DNA from 4 places in the Carboxylicivirga agarovorans genome. Region 1 is predicted to be linked to each of the others. Evidence: riboswitches for the same ligand, from Rfam matches in the RefSeq annotation. Region 1 holds a riboswitch; each other region holds the start of a gene.

Evidence for each region. A riboswitch is a leader RNA that binds a small molecule or an ion and turns the genes downstream of it on or off. The one in region 1 is predicted to bind cobalamin.
Region 2: it holds a riboswitch for cobalamin, as region 1 does, so the genes downstream of both, ACRD69_RS06015 (TonB-dependent receptor) here and ACRD69_RS16320 (TonB-dependent receptor plug domain-containing protein) in region 1, are expected to answer to the same signal.
Region 3: it holds a riboswitch for cobalamin, as region 1 does, so the genes downstream of both, ACRD69_RS22425 (precorrin-2 dehydrogenase/sirohydrochlorin ferrochelatase family protein) here and ACRD69_RS16320 (TonB-dependent receptor plug domain-containing protein) in region 1, are expected to answer to the same signal.
Region 4: it holds a riboswitch for cobalamin, as region 1 does, so the genes downstream of both, ACRD69_RS09700 (ABC transporter substrate-binding protein) here and ACRD69_RS16320 (TonB-dependent receptor plug domain-containing protein) in region 1, are expected to answer to the same signal.

Annotation. Positions count from the first base shown of each region.
Region 1 covers NZ_JBNGPA010000017.1:127,697-132,626, reverse strand. Annotated here, with positions in the region: gene ACRD69_RS16345 (c-type cytochrome) at 1-12, shown strand, start outside; gene ACRD69_RS16340 (four helix bundle protein) at 71-433, shown strand; gene ccoG (cytochrome c oxidase accessory protein CcoG) at 472-1,866, shown strand; gene ACRD69_RS16330 (FixH family protein) at 1,899-2,342, shown strand; gene ACRD69_RS16325 (sulfite exporter TauE/SafE family protein) at 2,350-3,051, shown strand; cobalamin riboswitch at 3,684-3,896, shown strand; gene ACRD69_RS16320 (TonB-dependent receptor plug domain-containing protein) at 3,990-4,930, shown strand, end outside.
Region 2 covers NZ_JBNGPA010000004.1:9,500-14,429, forward strand. Annotated here, with positions in the region: gene ACRD69_RS05990 (hypothetical protein) at 99-275, shown strand; gene ACRD69_RS05995 (cob(I)yrinic acid a,c-diamide adenosyltransferase) at 450-1,019, shown strand; gene rimM (ribosome maturation factor RimM) at 1,065-1,595, shown strand; gene ACRD69_RS06005 (acyl-CoA thioesterase) at 1,665-2,090, opposite strand; gene ACRD69_RS06010 (L-threonylcarbamoyladenylate synthase) at 2,095-2,658, opposite strand; cobalamin riboswitch at 2,824-3,025, shown strand; gene ACRD69_RS06015 (TonB-dependent receptor) at 3,132-4,930, shown strand, end outside.
Region 3 covers NZ_JBNGPA010000040.1:6,413-11,342, forward strand. Annotated here, with positions in the region: gene ACRD69_RS22410 (helix-turn-helix domain-containing protein) at 1-657, shown strand, start outside; gene ACRD69_RS22415 (iron-containing alcohol dehydrogenase) at 679-1,833, shown strand; gene ACRD69_RS22420 (NAD-dependent epimerase/dehydratase family protein) at 1,960-3,018, shown strand; cobalamin riboswitch at 3,140-3,341, shown strand; gene ACRD69_RS22425 (precorrin-2 dehydrogenase/sirohydrochlorin ferrochelatase family protein) at 3,622-4,221, shown strand; gene cobA (uroporphyrinogen-III C-methyltransferase) at 4,218-4,930, shown strand, end outside.
Region 4 covers NZ_JBNGPA010000007.1:45,923-50,852, forward strand. Annotated here, with positions in the region: gene ACRD69_RS09690 (ABC transporter ATP-binding protein) at 1-22, opposite strand, end outside; gene ACRD69_RS09695 (iron chelate uptake ABC transporter family permease subunit) at 15-1,061, opposite strand; gene ACRD69_RS09700 (ABC transporter substrate-binding protein) at 1,061-2,206, opposite strand; cobalamin riboswitch at 2,232-2,432, opposite strand; gene ACRD69_RS09705 (dipeptidyl-peptidase 3 family protein) at 2,437-4,395, opposite strand; gene ACRD69_RS09710 (hypothetical protein) at 4,458-4,930, opposite strand, start outside.

The DNA of each region.
Region 1 (4,930 bases):
GATGCTGAATAGTTTATTATGTCTAACTGCTAAATTGTCGAATTGTTAAATTGTAAATATTGTTCTCAAGATGCATAGATATAATTTTGAAAAGCTTGAAGTATGGCAATTGGCAAGACAACTTGTAACGAAAATATATCTAACAACACAGAATTTTCCTGAGAGTGAAAAGTATGGTTTAACTAATCAGTTAAGACGTGCTGGGGTTTCAATTTCTTCTAATATAGCTGAGGGCCTAGGTCGGATTACTAATAAGGAACGAGCCAGGTTTATTGAAATTGCATATTCTAGTTTATTGGAGGTATTGAATCAGTTAATTTTGTCAAGCGATTTAGAATTTCTAAGTGAGCAGGAATTGCTAATTTACAGGGAGGATATTGATCTGCTTTCCAATAAATTAAATGCATTTCATAAAAAGCTTTTAATCAGTTAGTCAATTCGACAGTTAATCAATTCGACAATATAGCGACTATGACCAATGATTCAGAGAATAACTTCCGCGACCGAATAGTCACCATGAATGAAGAGGGGCGACGTAATTGGGTATATGCGAATCAACCAAAAGGTAAATACTATAACGCACGAACCATTGTAGCTGTAATTTTATTGGTGTTCCTGTTTGCCGCGCCACATATCCAGGTAGCAGGAGAACCATTATTACTATTTAATATTTTACAGCGCAAGTTTGTATTGTTTGGGGTGGTTTTCTGGCCACAGGATTTTCATTTGTTCGTGATTGGCCTGATAACCATTATTATCTCCATTGTAACCTTTACTGTTGTATATGGACGTGTATGGTGCGGTTGGGCTTGCCCACAGACTATTTTTATGGAAATGGTATTTCGTCGCATTGAATACTGGATAGAAGGTACTGGCGATCAGCAACGGATCAGAGCCAAAGGAGAAGACACCTTTGATCGTATCTGGCGCTCACTGCTCAAGCATTTCATTTTTATAATTATTTCATGGGCCATTACCCATACCATGCTGGCTTATATTGTAGGAGCTGATACGGTGCATCAGTATATTATCGGATCACCGGCCGACAATATGAGTATTTTTATCGCCATCATGGTGTTTACAGGCGCTTTCTACTTTGTATTTGCCTATTTCAGAGAGCAGGTTTGTTCGTTGGTTTGCCCCTATGGTCGCCTGCAGGGTGCTTTACTCGACAACAATACCCTGATGGTCACATACGATTTTAAGAGGGGTGAAGGACGTGCTCCGATGCGAAAGGGTGAGGACAGGGCTGCGGCCGGTAAAGGCGATTGTGTTAACTGTAATAAATGTGTTAATGTTTGCCCTACTGGAATAGACATTCGTAATGGTATTCAGCTGGAGTGTATCAATTGTACCGCCTGTATGGATGCCTGTGATAGTACCATGCGGCGTTATCAGCTGCCCGAGGGACTGATCAGGATCACATCCCAGAATAATATTAACAGCGGCTCTGGTTTTAAATGGACGCCCCGTATTGTTGCGTACACAGCTCTTACGACTGCATTGATCGGTGTGTTAATTGTTTTATTCACACTTCGTTCAAGCTATGAAACAACCATACTGCGCGTACAGGGCTCCTTATATCAAAAGCTGGATGAAAATACCTACTCAAATATCTATAATTATAAGATCGTCAATAAAACCGAAAACGAGGGTAACCTGAGCATTAAACTGGTCTCTCCCGAAGGAGTTGTTGAATTGGCCGGTAATTCGATGCTTGTCAAGAAGCAGGAGAAGATACAAGGAGTATTTTTGATCAAATTAAACGAGAGTGAGCTGTCAGGAAGCAGTACCGAAATAGTTTTAGGGGTATACAATGGTGACGACTTAATTGAAACCATTCATACCACTTTTGTCGGACCATAATTAGAGTATCCTTAACCTATAAATTTAGTATTATGAAGTTTAATTGGGGACACGGAATAGTCCTTGTTATTGTATGTGGTGTTATTGGTTTTTTAAGTCTTGTATTTATTACAACACGAGAGCGCATTGATATGGTAACAGATGATTATTACCCAAAAGAGTTGAAATACGATAACCAGATTGAAAAGCAAAAAAACTATAATGCCTTAAGTCAAAAAGTTCAGGTTAACATTGATGGTGTTTTTGAGATTAGTTTCCCTGATAACATCGCAAATGCCGGCTCCATTAAAGGCATCGTGCATGTATACCGGCCATCGGATAAATCACTGGATATTGAGGAAGCAATAAAGCTGGATGAACATTATAAAATGCGTATTCCCTTAAGTAAGCTAAAAAGTGGTAAGTATGAGCTCATTATAGAATGGCAGGCCAATGGTCAGCCTTACCTCACCAAGCAAGATGTTTTTATAGACTAGTCGTATCATGAATATAATAGAAGGATTTATTTTTGGCTTTTTAGGGAGTTTGCATTGTGTTGGAATGTGTGGTCCTTTGGCTTTAGCATTGCCTCTGCCTACGCGTTCGAGCACCCAAAAGGCATTTGGCGCTTTATTGTATAATTTTGGCAGGGCATTCACCTATGGCATTTTAGGGCTGATATTCGGATTACTGGGAGCAGGACTAAAGTTATCGGGTATTCAGCAATGGGTATCAATTGCCTGTGGCGCGATTATGATATTGTCTGTCGTGTTGCCGGGTGTGATTAAAATGCCTAAAACGTCAAACAAAGTATCCAATTCCATTTATTCTACCTTAAAAAAGAAGATTGGCGATTCATTAAACCGCAAACGACTAAGTAATTTGCTTGTTATCGGCGTACTTAACGGCTTTCTGCCATGCGGTTTGGTCTATGTTGCAATTTCCAGGGCAGTAACCTCCAATACAATCAGCGACAGCGTCATTTTTATGGTGTTTTTTGGACTGGGAACACTTCCTTTGATGTTTGCAGTGGCTTATTTCGCTAACATCATTAAAAGCCGTTTTTTGCATCAGCTTCGCAAAGCTATGCCTGTTTTCATCATAATCCTCGGATTGCTGTTTATATTGCGTGGACTGAACCTGGGTATTCCTTATATCAGTCCGGAGTTCAAGGAAGAAACACAGGAAGTAAAATGTTGTCATTAGATAGTTTATAGGTTTATAAGTCGATGAGTTTATTGGTAGAACTGATAAATTGTCGAACTGATTAACTGTTGAACTGATAAACTAATAAACTGTCGAACTGTCGAACTGTCGAACTGATAAATTGATTAAGAACTTCGATGTAATTAAGCCACGCTCTTGTGGTGATCCGGGTACACGGATTATTCCTTTGGAATGAGATAAGCAAGCTGCAAATAGCAGGCTGCAGGCCTGCCACATCATAGCCCGGGGCAAAGCTTAGCGACGTGCCGGGGTTAGCAATACAAATGAAAGACCGGTGCCTCAGCAATTGCTCTTCAAAGCACTAATATGCCTTGCACCGGCATAGCCAATGCCCGATCATGATTAAATTTTATGTGATATGTTGAATTGATGAACTGAGGATTCCTATAGCTATCGTGAGATTAATTGTAGTATAGTTTATTAGTTTAAAAGTTGATGAGTTGAATGTTCAATTCAGTAATTTATCTGCCTGCCTATTGAGCAGCGGATCTAAGCGTCTGACAGTCCAATTGTCTAAGGTGTAATAGTCTAATATCTAAAAGCCTATTAACAATCAGTCTAAAGAGTCAAACTTTTCTTTGAAAAACATTTTTTACCTCGTCCAATTGCATTAGTTTTGCACTCGATTTGGTTCACAAGGCATTTACCGATGCCAGGTGATGAAAAGGGAATGCCGTGAAAGTCGGCAACAGTATCCGCTGCTGTAAGTTCCGTCCGGGTTTAACCGGAATAAAAGCTGTAATCAACAATGCCACTGTTCAGGGGAACGGGAAGGCGATTATGGTGGAACGAGTCAGAAGACCTGCCAGATAAAATTCAATTGTTCGCGTCATTCGGAATAAATGCAGGACGATACATATTTCATTGTATTCTCTATCCGTTTTGTCAGAGCAGTTATAATAACCTGAATATTTGAAATGAGGTTTAAACTGTTGATATTGTTTGTGGTGTTATCATTGCCTGTGATGGCCGATGATGAGGTGCGTGATTCCGTTAAAGTGCAGGAGGTTGAGATTACCGCTTCGCGATTGGCTCATTTCGCTGTCACAGAAAAAATGGAGGTCGTTGATACTTTGGCAATTGAACGTTATGCTACCCAATCTTTAGGTATGCTTTTACAAAAGACATCATTGATCAATATTCAATCGAACGGTGGTGTTGGGGCTCTGACAACCGCCAGTCTGCGAGGGGCATCATCGAACCAAACTTTGGTAACATGGAATGGTTTACCGGTTAACTCCTTAACTACAGGAAGCGCTGATCTTTCAACTGTTTCAGTTGGTGGATTTAATGATGTCAGAATTACCTATGGAGCATCAGGTTCACTTTATGGAAGTGGTACAATGGGAGGAGCCATTGAACTCTCTAGTCAGCCACAATGGGGTCAGGGAGTGTCCGGAAGAGTAAGAGGGGAAATTGGCAGTTTCTCAAGCTATAAAGGCAATCTTCTGCTTAATGCATCTGGTCACAATCTGTCTTATAACGGACAATTCTTCTATCACGATGCCAAAAATGACTTTAAGTATATTGATGAATTTGACCATGGTAAGCCAGAGGAAACTTTGGATCATAATGAAAATACGGTATTAGGAACAATACACAATTTATATTGGAAAGCAGGTAAAAACCTGTTTGATTTTGGTGCCTGGTACCAGGTGAAAGAGAAGAACCTTCCTGGATTAATGGGGGTTGGACCACCGGTAAGCCATCAGACACAAAAAGATTCAACCCTGAAGGCTTATGCTGGCTGGAAGCGGTTGATAGGCAATTTTCGTTTAGATGCACAAACATCATATTCATTTGACTTTTTGCGTTATACCGATAAAGAACGAGCTGACAGTGAATCGTACAAGATCTA
Region 2 (4,930 bases), on a different contig from region 1:
TTCCTAATGGAAATAAATATTAATCTTATTATGTTTGGTGCTAATAATAGAAGACTCGTTTCGTTTTAACTATTGTTAAACCTATAAATGAATTCATAATGACACTAAAAAAAGTATTAGCGATCACCTTGCTTTTATTATTCCTGGTAAGCAGTATATTAGGTTTCTTTGCGGTATTTGAAGAAAGGTGGATCAGATCCAGCGTTCTTTTTGGCTACTCTATTGCCATCTTATTTTTCAACCTTAAACTCATTAACTCCATTGAAAAGTCGTAAATACCTTTTAGGCATATACTGATCAGAGAAAGAGCAATTATTCACCGGCTCTATTTTTTCATCCTGAGCTAAGGTTTAGCAATAAATTAATTTTCAAACCTTTTTATCATCTGTTTGTTCAGAGTGATAACAGATAATTTCCCAGGCTTTGCCGGGGTTATGATACTTTTGAACATGAAGATATATACTAAAACAGGAGATAGAGGACAAACTGATCTTTTAGGAGGAATAAGAGTTAACAAAGATGATATCAGGGTTGATGCATACGGTACATTTGACGAAGTCAATTCATTTATTGGATTACTGAGAGCTAAACTTGAGCCCAAACACGAATGGCAGGATAAATTGCATAACATACAGGTTGAGCTGATGAATACCATGAGTCACCTGGCAACACCAACTGAGTTGAAGGAGAAAAATACAATGCCATTGCCCGATAATATGGATAAATTTTGCGAGCAATGGATTGATGACATTGAATCACAGTTAAGCAGCCGATCAGATCATTTTATTTTACCCGGTGGAAATGAAGTTTCAGCATTATGTCATGTGGTTCGTTCTCAACTGCGCAGGGGCGAACGAAAGCTGACGGCATTACATCGTGAATATCCGGTTGAACGACCCATCTTACTATTTATTAATCGTTTATCTGACCTGTTCTTTAGCTTATCGCGGGCGGCTATGGAAGAAGCTCATTTACCCGAAGAACGGTGGAAAGCTTTTTTATACAATCGTGGTAAGTAAGCACAAAGCTTTTTATTATACCTTTGTCAGCTAAAGTTATTAGCGATGATTGAAAAGCATACCTGTCGCCAGATTGGCGTGATAGTAAAAACGCATGGCATAGCCGGAGAAATGGTTATTCGGTTATTTGACGAATTTTCTATCGACGACATGGACACGGAGTTCCTGTTTTTGGATTTAGATGGTGGGTTAGTTCCCTTCTTCCTGAATGAAGCACGCGAAAAAAACCAGTCTGATGTGTTGGTAAAGTTTGAACAGGTACAAAGTGATAAGGCAGCTTTGAGCTTAATGGATGCGCCTGTATACGTCAATAAAACAAGTGAGGAAAGTGCAGGTGAAGACGCTGCGGAGGCATTCTCAGCATATCAGCTGGTTGGATATCAATGTCAGGCTGTTGGCCATGGTCACATTGGCGAAATCATTGCTATACGTGACATTTCCAAAAACCCTTTGTTTGAAATTGACAATGACGGAGAAGAACTTCTGATACCAATTGTTGAGCATTTCATTGCAGGAATAGATGACGAGCAACAGTTGGTAATATTTGATTTACCTGAAGGTTTAATTGATATGTAAACCTGAAATTAAATCAAACGTTGAATAGTAAGACCTTAAGGCTGATCAAACCTCAAGGTCTTTTGTTTTTTAGTAGGATCTTTTTTCCCATTGTGATATGGCATCCCGCCATTCGGGCAATAGCTCCAATGACTCTTCAGTTCTCTTGTTAAAGCCAACCATTACCGATTTACAGCTGGCTTTAACAGATTTAGTTTGCTTACACACAACCTGTTGCACCATCTTTAAACTCTTTGTTCCAATGGCCACTATAGCTGTTTCAACTTCCAGATCATCTTTAAGGTATACCGGTGAAAAGAAGTCAGTGTTAATATTGACAACTATTACAGTTTCATCGCCCTTAAAAACAGTATCTCCAAATACTTCATTGAGGTAATACATGCGGCCTAAATCAAAATACTCCTGAATTGTGGTATTATTGACATGGCCCAGTCCGTCAACATCGTTGAAACGAACCTGAACCGCGGTACGGTGATTAAATTGAATTTCTTCCATAGGTTTATTCGCGAATGATTTTCACCTGACCATCCTTTGTCAGCTTGATAATACTTGATGGTTGTGGATTATTTATTTCCTCCTGGCGAAAATTAACAATGTAATCTACACCTGTTTTTATAACATCACTGACTTCTCCAAAATTTAGCGGTGATGATTCCCCACTAATATTGGCAGAAGTTGACACAATTGGTTTTTTAAATCGAGCACATAGCTGATTGGAGAACTTTTCTTCGGTGATACGAATACCTATGCTTCCATCTTCACCCAAAAGGTTAGAAGGCAGGTTCTTGGCATCATCGTATATGATAGTTAATGGTTTGGTTGTTAACTCAGCCATATCATAAGCCACTTCAGGTATGTCATTTACGTAGCCGCCAAGTTTAGCAGTATTATCTAACAAAACCAGCATGCCCTTTGTGTTTAAACGTTGTTTTAGCTTGTAAATACGTTCAACCGCTTCTGCATTGGTAGCATCACAACCTATTCCCCAGATAGTATCGGTAGGATACAGAATAACACCGCCATTTCTTAATACTTCGAGCGCCTGTTTTAAGTCGTCGTGCATAATAATAAATTTTGGTGAAAGATAGGAAAAAGCGGCTACAGTGAAAAAGCACAAGACTACATAGACAATATGAATTAAAAGAACTACGCTTAGGTTTGTTTGAAACATTTGTAGTATCATTGAACATTTTGGCGATAATTCCTTTTTCCTTTACAAAAAATATTTACTTTTGCGCCGCATTTAGGTTTGCGCTGTGCTTAACCGGCCAGTGCAATGAAAAGGGAATCCGGTGTAAATCCGGAGCTGTACCCGCAGCTGTAAGCCCCTTCGTATTCTGAAATCTGTATGCCACTGTTGACCAATGTTCAATGGGAAGGCTTTTCAGAATGGGGTGAGCCAGAAGACCTGCCTGTTTGCGCGACAGTATTCTTTGCTTTCGGGATAAAAGCAGGTTGATAGCTTTAGCGTATCATACATTTTTATTTCCCTGTTGAATATTGTCTGTTAAGAACTTTTTTAATAGACAAATACATATGAAACAAATCGTTACCAGTGCAATATTCGCACTTTTATGCCATTTGGCATTTTCACAAACAATGGATCAGGATACATTTCTGATCAAAGAAATTGAGATTGATGCCGATGTGGTATTCACCAAAAAACAGACAGCCTTAAAAACAATCGCTCCACTCAAACACATTCCCATTGCAACATCAAGCGTTAGCAGGCAGATGATTGATATAAGGGGAATTAACAACATTAATGATGCCATGCGCTACACGACAGGAGTCAGATCATCGGTTAATTACGGAGGTTTTCAAACCTTTACATTCAGAGGATTCGGACGTCCGGTTATTATGGTTGATGGTATGCGCGACGAACGAATGAACTGGTCTAACAGTGCTCCTGTTACAAGTCTTACGGCCGTTGAAAGCATCGAATACCTAAAAGGTCCTGCATCTGTAATGTATGGCCACTCAGCAGTGGGTGGAATTCTTAACATCGTTCGAAGGCAACCAAGCGCAACGGCTAACTATAACGCTCGTTTGAGCTACGGCACCTGGAATAATAAACAGATGCAAATTGGAGCGGGTGGTGCACTAGGTTCACAACTAAACTATCGTTTTGATGCCGGTTTTACGGATAGTGATGGTTGGCGTGATAATAATACTGAAATCGCCAATGTATACCTGGCTTTTGACTATCGGTTATCGGATGGCGATGTAATAAAGCTAAAGATCGGTGCCAATGATGACTTCTATGGAACTGAAACAGGATTACCAGCACTATCACAAAACGTATTTGAAACCAATTCAGGTAAACAGGTATACGCTATTGGTGACCTGCCTGCAGGCTTCAGGCGTGAGCAACGGTATAATGACCCTGCCGACTTTCTAAAACACACCAACAGTAATATTGCTGCATCCTGGGAGCATGCTTTTAACTCAAAAAGTAAGTTGATCAACAGCATATCATACAACAATGATGATATTGATTATTTCTCAACTGAATCACTAAGTTACCTGAGTTCTGATAATGCTATTTACGACCATTACTATAAGAACGGAGATAGCAAAAAGTACATTTGTATAGACAGCCTGCAGCGAACATTCCCTCTGCGCTTTTCACATAAAACCAAAACATACCAGTACAATGCCGACTATTATAATCAGTTTACTACCGGTTCGATAAAGCACAATGTAGTGGCCGGATACTCTTTTTTGTATGTTGACAGAATAAGCTATAAGGGATACAACCTTCCGGGTTTAGGGGATGTTGAAAACAACCCTGATTTGATTTATGACTCGTCATACGATGTTTACGGACAAGGTTTATATGCTAAAATGGCGGTATCAGATCCAATCCTTAACCATGGCTATTTAAAAACTCAATTCTCGGCTGCAGCAGTAATGGATGATCAATCCCATGGATTGTATTTTCAGGATTTAATGGACATTTCAGACCGACTTAAGTTCATGATTGCCGGGCGCTTCGATTACTACAGATATGCCCGAAGAGACGCTGGTATTACAAATGGCCTCGATTATGAATTTGATCCGGAAAAACCAGAGAAATCAATCACCAATAAAGCCTTTTCGTACCGGTCAGGCTTAGTGTATCTCCCTAATGAAGATCTATCCATATATGCATCTGCATCTAGTTTCTTCCGCCCTTTACGCACTACTTACAATGAATCATACATCTATCTGGATACCGAAGGAGAGCAATTCTATCCGGAAGATGGAGAAGAACTCTATGAACCTGAAAAAGGCTATCAGGCTGAAGCTGGATTCAAGTGGGAATTAGGAAATATAATAAGCGTAAACGGTAG
Region 3 (4,930 bases), on a different contig from region 1:
GCTCTCGTGCGTAAGTATACTTATGGAACTTACTTTAAAACCTGGGAGGATACACAAAATGGTTTTCGTGATCATGTATTTGTACTGGAAGATAGTTTTATTAAAGAGGTGATTGGCACCTACTCATCACCACAGGGCTTTATGCCATGTACTGTTCCCATGGTTAAGTTGCCGGCCACCGTGCTGCTCATCGGATTAATGGAGTCCATCAGGACTTATGTATCAGGTCTTGCAGAGGTTGAACGCCCGCTTATACGCTTAAAAACCATGGAAGCCATTCATGCAATTACCTCGGCTCAGCCCGATCTCTTGCACGTATTCAATGAATTCTCAGATCCTGCACGTGCTGATCTCGTGCCTTTTGTTGAGAATAATTTTACACATAATGTGTCTTTGGAGAAGTTTGCAGAAATGTCGGGGCGCAGCCTGTCAACCTTTAATCGTGAGTTTAAGAAAGCATTTAAAAGTTCACCCCATAAATGGATCAAACAACAGCGTCTTGAACTGGCCAAAAAGCTCCTGTTGAATTCAAACAGAAAAGCATCAGAAGTTTACCTTGAGGTGGGCTTTGAAGACCTGGGGCATTTCAGTCGTTCTTTTAAAAGCCATTTTGGCCTGAATCCATCAGAAATAAAGAATTTATCAATAGCATTATAACAAAACTAAAAGATTCGTATCATGTTAAACTTTGATTTTTATAATCCAACGCACATTGTCTTTGGAAAAGACCGTCTGGAGGAATTGGATAAGCTTGTTCCGCAAAATGCCCGGGTATTAATAACCTATGGAGGTGGGAGTGTTAAAAAGTTTGGGACTTTACCTAAAGTTACGGCAGCATTAAAAAACCGACAGGTATTCGAATTTGAAGGCATAGAGCCAAATCCTAAGTTCGAAACTTTAATGAAGGCTGTTGAGGTCGTTAAAAAAGAGAGCATTGACTTTCTATTGGCAGTAGGAGGCGGTTCGGTGATGGATGGCACAAAGTTTATTGCTTTGGCTGCTAAATATAAAGGAGATGATCCTGAAAAGATCTTAATGGGTGGTGCAGGAGCACTTGAAGAAGCTGTTGCATTGGGCACGGTAGTTACCTTGCCTGCCACAGGCTCGGAAATGAATATGGGCGGTGTGGTGACTTACAATGGAGGAAAGCTCGTATTTATGAGTCCCCTCGCTTTTCCTAAGTTCTCATTCCTTGATCCGACGCTAACCTATAGCCTGCCACAAAAACAAGTCGCCAATGGTGTTGTTGACGCCTTTGTGCATACAACAGAGCAATACCTGACCTTTCCGGTTGACGGACGCTTTCAGGATAGAACAGCTGAAGGTATTCTGCAGTCCTTAATTGAGGTAGGGCGAAAAACCATGGATGAGCCGGAAGACTATGATACACGTGCCAACCTTGTATGGAATGCAACAATGGCGCTTAATGGAGTAATTGGTTCGGGTGTACCGCAAGATTGGGCCACTCACATGCTGGGTCATGAGATAACGGCTTTCTATGGTGTGGACCATGGGCAGTCGCTGGCTATTATTCTTCCTTCCTTATTGCGCTTAAGAAAGGACAGTAAAAAAGCAAAGCTGCTGCAATACGCCGAACGTGTATGGAATATCACCTCAGGCTCTGATGATGAGAAAATAGAGCAGGCAATTGCTAAAACTGAAGAATTCTTCCATAGCCTTGGCGTAAAGACGAAATTGTCTGATTATGGCATTGAGGCGTCTGGAATTGAAGGTATGGTAGGCGGTTTAGAAGCCAAGGGATTAAAAGCCTTATCTGAAACACGTGACATTACTCTTGATGTAAGCCGTCAAATATATGAAGCTGCATTGTAGACTATCACAACAACATGATTGAAGAGCTAGCTACCCGCTAAGCTCTTTTTTCTTCTTGCAGAACGGCATAAAAGCTGATGAATGATAGTATTTTCGAATAAGCTGTTTCATCATAAATAAATAACTATGACTGTTATTGATAAAAATAAACCGGTACTGGTGACAGGAGCTTCAGGGTATGTCGCTGGCTGGATAGTAAAATCCTTATTAGATAAAGGTTTAACTGTTCATGCTGCTGTTCGTAACCCCGAAGCGAGAGATAAATTACGGTTCCTGGATTTGTTAGCAGATAATGCTCCGGGTACAATCAGGTATTTTAAGAGTGATCTGCTGGAACAAGGCTCATATGACGAGGCTATGGAGGGGTGCGAACTTGTTTATCATACAGCATCTCCTTTTACCTTGGATGTTCACGATCCTCAAAAAGATTTGGTTGATCCTGCCAAACTGGGAACGCGCAATGTATTAGAAACAGCCAATCGATCTCATTCAGTAAAGCGAGTAGTTGTAACCAGTAGTTGCGCTGCTATATATGGCGATAATATTGATGCAGAAAAGGTTGCTGGTGGGATTTTTACCGAGGACATATGGAATACCAGTTCTTCGCTTGACCATGGTGCATATTCTTATTCAAAAACATTGGCTGAAAAAGAAGCATGGTCCATCAGTGAAAAGCAGAGTAGCTGGGATTTGGTCGTTGTAAATCCTAGTTTAGTGCTGGGACCTGCTGTCAATCCACTGGCTGTTACCTCTGAAAGTTTTCGTCTTGTCAGGCAAATGGGCGACGGAACAATGAAGGCCGGGGTGCCTATGATGGGTTGGGGTGTTATTGATGTGCGTGACCTTGCGGATATTCATTATCAGGCTGGTTTTGTGCCTGGTGCTGGTGGAAGATATATTGCATCAGGACATAATACCACGTATTTTGAGTTGGTTAGGGCGCTGCACAATAAGTTTGGAGAGAATTATCCACTTCCGAAAAAGGAACTTCCCAAATGGCTGATATGGTTAATCGGACCAATGCTTAATAAGGCCTTAACACGTCGTTTCGTAACAAGAAACATCGGCTATAAATGGAAAGGCGATAATTCGAAAAGTATCAGGGAACTGCATGCTGCCTACCGACCGCTATCAGAAACGATGATCGATATGTTTCAGCAGTTAATTGATAATAAAATCATATGATCAGATATAAACTACCCACTATTTCAGATGGGTAGTTTTTTTTTAGATCCTCATTAAGGTCAAATATTTTGTACTAAAATTCAACTGATAGTATTTTTAGATAGAATTATAATATTACATTTGTCGTCAAATTAATGGTGAGTCAGAGTCAACCTATTCGGACTTTGACGGAAAGAGGGAATCCGGTGTGAATCCGGGACTGTACCCGCAGCTGTAAGCTCTTTTAACTCCATTGCATAAGGTCACTTTTCGCCTGCTGGCGAATGGGAAGGCGCAATAAGGAGGGAGTAAGTCAGAAAACCTGCCATAGTAAATTAAATATTAATCAAAGCTTTCGGGTTTAAAAGTTTGATACATGAATAAAAAGCAATTCCATATATAGAGCCATAAATGGTTAGTGTCAACAGGCATTGGCGTGTTGTTTGTGCTCCCTGGTGAGCATGATACCGGCCTGTATGCTTATTTGATACTGAATGCTTTTTTGTGCATTGTACTTTCATGCCGGAGCGTTTAATTACGCTATGAAAAAACACTTACTCTTATCCTCACATCAGGATTGCACGCATTGGGCTATTAATGGTTTAAACATCGTAATGGCTTAGTATGCAGTTCTATCCGATTCATATTAATATAAAAGATAGGAACTGTTTAGTTGTTGGTGGCGGTAAAGTCGCTCAACGAAAAGTGAATAAACTCCTTGCAGCCGGTGCTGCCGTAACTGTTATTTCCAAAGATTTAACACCGGCTTTGCAAGAGTTGGTTGATACTAACAGGATCAATAAATTGAGGCGATCTTATGAAAAGAATGATATCGCCGGATTTTTCCTGGTATTTGCCGCTACCAACGACAAAACAACCAATCAGCTTGTAGTATCAGATGCGCAAGAACATGGTGTATTGGCCAATAGTGCTGATGGCGCTGATAAAGGTGATTTTATTATTCCAGCCAGCTGTCGGGTCGGGCATTTAAATGTAGGCATCAGTACAGAAGGTAATTCTCCCGCATTATCTGCGTGTCTGCGTAAATACCTTATGGCTAAATTATCATGCATAACGACCGATTCAGTGGCCTTGATCGCTGAGAAACGTCAACAAATGCTGGCATCTGGTCATCCAAAGCATGAGGCCGAAATGAAGGCCTTGATCGATGAGCTGATCAGTCAAATTGAAAACAACAACGTTAACCTTAATTCAATAAAATGAATCCTGAATATGGTAAAGTATGGCTGGTAGGTGCCGGCCCCGGTGATGCCGATTTAATAAGTGTCAAAGCCCTTAAACTGCTTCAAAAGGCCGATGTGGTGCTTTACGACTACCTGGTAAATACGGAGCTGCTGGACTATTGTTCCGCTAATTGTGAACGCTTGTACGTAGGCAAAAAGAAAGATAAGCACACGTATCCCCAGGAAGAATTGAATCAATTGCTGGTGAAATATGCCAATAAAGGTAAAACCATTGTGCGCCTTAAAGGAGGCGACCCTTTTGTGTTTGGCAGGGGTGTGGAAGAAATTGTAACGCTTATCAATCATGGTATCGATTACGAGGTGGTTCCCGGTATTACTTCAGGCGTTGCAGTTCCGGCCTATATGGGTATTCCCGTCACAGCCCGTCACGTTGCATCTTCTGTAACCTTTGTAACCGGTCATCCTGCTAAAGGTAAAAGCTCAGTGGACTGGCAGGCACTTGCAAAAGCATCAGATACACTGGTGGTCTATATGGGGGTAAGCAATGCCGGTAGAATCGCCAATGCATTAATAAGTGGAGGTAAAAACGAGGATACCCCCGTGGCTTTAATAAGGTGGGGTACCTACCCGCAGCAAGAGATGCTGACAGCCACACTCAGTACCATTAAGCGAGCAATGGAAGATAAAGGCTTTTCACCTCCGGCTCTAATGGTCATTGGTGAAGTGGT
Region 4 (4,930 bases), on a different contig from region 1:
GCAATAAGATGGCTTTATCCATTAAAATTGAGTTTACGGCGTTTAATAATAACTGATATAACAATAGGTGCACCAATCAAACCTGTCACTACATTAATAGGCAATGCTCCTTCAAAGCCAGGCATTCGGGCAATTAAATTACAAAAGAGGGCTAATACAGAACCCGCTAATATAACAGCAGGTAATAAGACCTTTTGATTACTGGTACGAAACAATCCTTTGGTTAAGTGCGGTACAGCAAGTCCCAAAAATGCAATTGGTCCGCAAAAAGCTGTAATAGCTGCAGTCAACAAGCCGGTACACAGCAATATAGCCAAACGGGTATTTTTTATATTAATACCAAGATTCTCAGCATAGTTTTCGCCCAATATCAAAACATTCAGGGGCTTTATTAGCAACAAACTAAAAATCAAACCAATCACAACAACCGGAATCAATATGATCAAATGTTCCCAGGTGACATTCGAAAAACTGCCTAATCCCCATATGACATAAGCATGTACATCTTCTTTGGGACTATAAAATTTCATCACTCCAATTATGGCTGATGCGGCGTAACCAACCATAATACCAACTATCAGTAATATGGTGTTATCGCGTAATGCCCGGGCAAAAAATACGATCAGCAATAATATAAAGAAGGCTCCTACAAACGCAGCCCCAACAACTGTCATATGTCCGATCAAACCATAACCACTAATACTGATCCCCAAAACATTTCCTGCAAATAACAAAACAAGGGCAACTCCCAATCCTGCGCCACTGCTAATACCAAGAATAGATGGTCCTGCCAATGGGTTCCTGAATAATGTCTGCATTTGTAAACCACCAACTGCCAAACCCGCACCGGCCAGTACTGCGGTAATAGTTTGAGGTAATCGTGATTTTAAAATGATTGAATGATAAGCATTGCGTGAAGCCTCTTCCCCCATCAATACCTTGATCAAGTCATCGAATGGAATGGCAACTGAACCAACTCCAATATTAAGCATAAAAAGAGCAATAATAAGGCTTAGCAGTAATACAAAACCCATTATCCATTTATAGCGATGCTCCTCCATTATTCTTTTGTTAGTTTATGAAAATAACGCGGTTTATAGCCATCCAATACTTCGGGATAAATGGCATGCACCAAATCGCTTAATACAATATGTGGTTGCAATAAACCTTTTTCGAAATACAGTGAATTAGATGCATTGGTAACAACCATATTTCTGTTTTTATAGGCATCAAAGTCAGTATAACGATCATCAATTTTAGCAAGCTCCGAATAAGTCAGCTCACCAGGGTAATTAATGATTAACACCCAGCAATCTGTATGTTCTGCTTTATCAATAATGGTTTCATAATCCAGTGATAAAGATCCGGTACCTTTTGTTTCTTTATAGATATAATCCGTTCCGGCATCATTAAAGAAGTTGGCCATATAGCTTTCTCCGGCAGGTGAGTACCAGATTCCCTGGTAAATGTGCCCGGTAAAGACCGTATGTTTAGCATCTATATTCTCAACCTTCTTTTTAACTTCCAGGTAAGCAGTTTCTATTTCTTCAAATATCTGCTTTGACATTTCACCCCTGCCAAGAAGCTCACCCATAAAAACAATCCATTCAGCACGTCCAAGAGGTGTATGTTCTAAATAATCCGCATTAGTCAACACTGGAATACCTGCACTTGTTACTGCTGCAAAATGATTGTCTTTAAATGGTGAAACCATCATAAAATCCGGTTCCAGATCAACCATTACTTCCACATCGGGCGCAACAGCCATACCAACATTTTTTATACTACCATTGCTTATGCCTTCCTGAATATAATCATCGGAGATGTATTGCGGCTCAGCAACGCCTTTAATGCCTGACTTCACATTCAGCTTATCGGCATAATTTACCATTGTTGAAGATAGCGCTATCCACTGTTTGGCGGGATAGCCTATTACATAGTCATTGGTTTTCTGAAGTTCACTTTTCAATGACTCTTCATAAAACAAAGCAATGGATTCGTTTTTAGTACTATCGCCCCATGGATCATTCAATACAATTTGTCGATAATCTTTATAATAGCGTATTTCAAAACCTTTCGCGTATTTAGGTTGAAAAACACTATCAGGCTCATTCCCTGTTGTGTCAGGTGAGTTTCCTTTCTGTTTAGTCTGGCAGGCGCCCAGAATCAGCAATAATGCAAATACAATAGTTGAAAATCTAATCATCTCTTTATCTCCCGAAAGCTTATGAATCAATGTGGTTATTCAAACAGGTTTTCCGGCTCTCTTTCATTGCTTTACCTTCCCATTACATGCGCAACAGTGGTTAAAAAAACAATGCTCCTCTTCAGGCACAGATTACGGCTGCGGGAACAGCTCAGGCATTTCACCTGATTCCCTTTTTAAATAACGATGCAAAAATAGTTTATTTATTGGAATTAATTCTTCAAAAAACATCACGTAGCTGCATTCTCAAAGCAATATTCCTTATTATAACGCCTCATTTGCTCCAGAAAGCTTTCTAAATAACTAACTTCAACGTTTATGATATTTCCTTCGTCATCGGTTTTAAGCTCCAGTTTCGGATTTATAAATCCTGAGTAAGGAGCCACGTTCAATTGGCTATAACGTTCTTTGACCTCCCGATGAATAAGCGGGTCCACTTTTACACCGTATCGCTCAACCAATTCTTTGGCTGCAGAATAATCACCCTGTGACTTAATGCGTTGCACCTCCTTGAGCAGCTGGCCGAATAATTGGCGCAATAGCTTATGATCATTAATGACAAAATAGCTTTTACCATTCTTTGTCATTTTTTCAATAACATTTCTCTCCGCACCATGTTGCATCACCCATTTGCCAACCAGTTGACGGTTGCGCATGTGGGTTTGCTCAACATTAGCTCCAATGCCAATACGTGCCATCTGAACCATTAAACCATTTCTGATATAAGAATTATATTGCGCCTTAGCTACGTCCATATGAGGCACAAGGTTCAGTTCCAGCATTTTTTCATCGGCCATAAAATACAAGCCAAACAAATCTGCGCGTGCCTCTTCTATTACAGAGCCATATGCCTTTAGTGCATCCGAACGAACCCCAGGCTCCAACTTACCTGAACCATGTCCGACACATTCATGTAAATGCGTATGCAGATTATCGGCAATGGCGCCATATTTTTTATGCAAAGCCAGTTCCTCCTCATCATAGGCAAACTCTTCAATTACGCCGGAGCTGAGGGATGCCATTTCGTATGAGTGGCTGATATTTTGAAGTGACACCGATTTGGAACCATGCAATTCCCTAATCCATTCTGCATTGGGTAAGTTAATGCCCAAGGGAGAAGCAGGGTAACAATCGCCACCAAGCATAATGGCATTAATAACCTTCATTGAAACACCTTGCACCTCTGTTTTCTTGTGACTATCGGCAACAGGTGAGTGATTCTCAAACCATTGCGCATTTTCACTAATTACAGATGCTTTCTTGGTTTCTTCCGTATCGATAATGTTCACCAAACTCTCCCATGTGGCCTTAAATCCTAACGGGTCTCCATATACTTCAATAAAACCATTGATAAAATCAACTTCTCCCCCTTGCTCTTTTAACCATTCAATACTGTATTGGTCAAACAATTTCAGGTCGCCGGTTTGATAGAACTGATACAGCAGATCAATGACTTCTTTTTGCTTATCGTTTTCAGCAACTTCAGATGCTTTTATTAACCAATGACAAATTCGCTGTATTGTTTCGGAGTACTTACCACCTACTTTCCAGGTTTCTTCCATTATCTGGTCATCCAACTTTAGCAATCGCGAGTTCAACCCATACGACACGGGCTTTTCATCAGCTCTATCTATTTGCTCTTTATAGAAATTCTCAGCCTCATTCTGCGTCAGGTCTTTATAAAAGTTGTTAGCCGAATGTATGACCAGATCCTGATCTTCATCCTGGCACACCCGCTTTGACATATAGAATTCATCAAACAGTAATTCTGCCAGTTGAGCCAATACCTCTTCTCCGCTCTTTTCCCCGACTTGATTTAATTCCTGTTGGTTAAGCCTTTGAATCCATCTATTTAATTGATCTTCATCAAATTCAGGTTTTAATTTTTCGGTACTGTAATGATGGTGAATACCATTGGAAAACAAAATGCGCTTGTAGAGAACTTCAAATTCTGTAAATCCCTTCTCATCTGATTTAATATGACCATACAGAAGATCCATACATCGTCTGAGCCATAGGTTTTTTTCATTATTCTGATCCCAAATAATATCCCTGCCACACAAGGCGGCTTCTGCTAAATAATAGATATATAACTTCTTTTGGAGTGTCAACTCATCGAAGTTGGGAATATGATATCGTAAGATTCGAAGGTCGGCAAATTGCTCAACCTGGTATTCAAAATTAGGCATTAGCTATTAGTAAATAGGTAGTAATAGTTTATTCATTATTTCAATCCATAGCGAGCAAGCCGCTATTGTCTTGGATTTCTAAGGTCAATATCCTTTTTTAACTCCCACACCCCTTTGGTAAATTTAAAGGCGTTGTATGAAAAGTCGGGGCCGTAATATTGGTAAACGCCCCTGAACATTGGTTCCTGTGGCGCAAGGTTATCATATACAATCAATTTTTCCCGTGCATCATATCTTAACATCATAGTAGCTTTAGCCGAATAGTTAAATACGACACGGTTACGCGTGAATCGATCTACTTTAAATATGGGCATTCCAAATCTCAATCGATCATTTTGAACATATAACACATCAATGACACGTGTTTTGATAAACTCGTCATGGCCTTTGTAGCCTAATAGTGTATAGTAGGTCTTATTACCACTCGCGGTTTGAATTAAATCCAGATATATGGCTCCATACCATTTCTTGTCAGAAAGGGTTGATCGTTCGGGTGATTTGATTTTTGAGCTCGTATCATTTAAAGGTATAACTT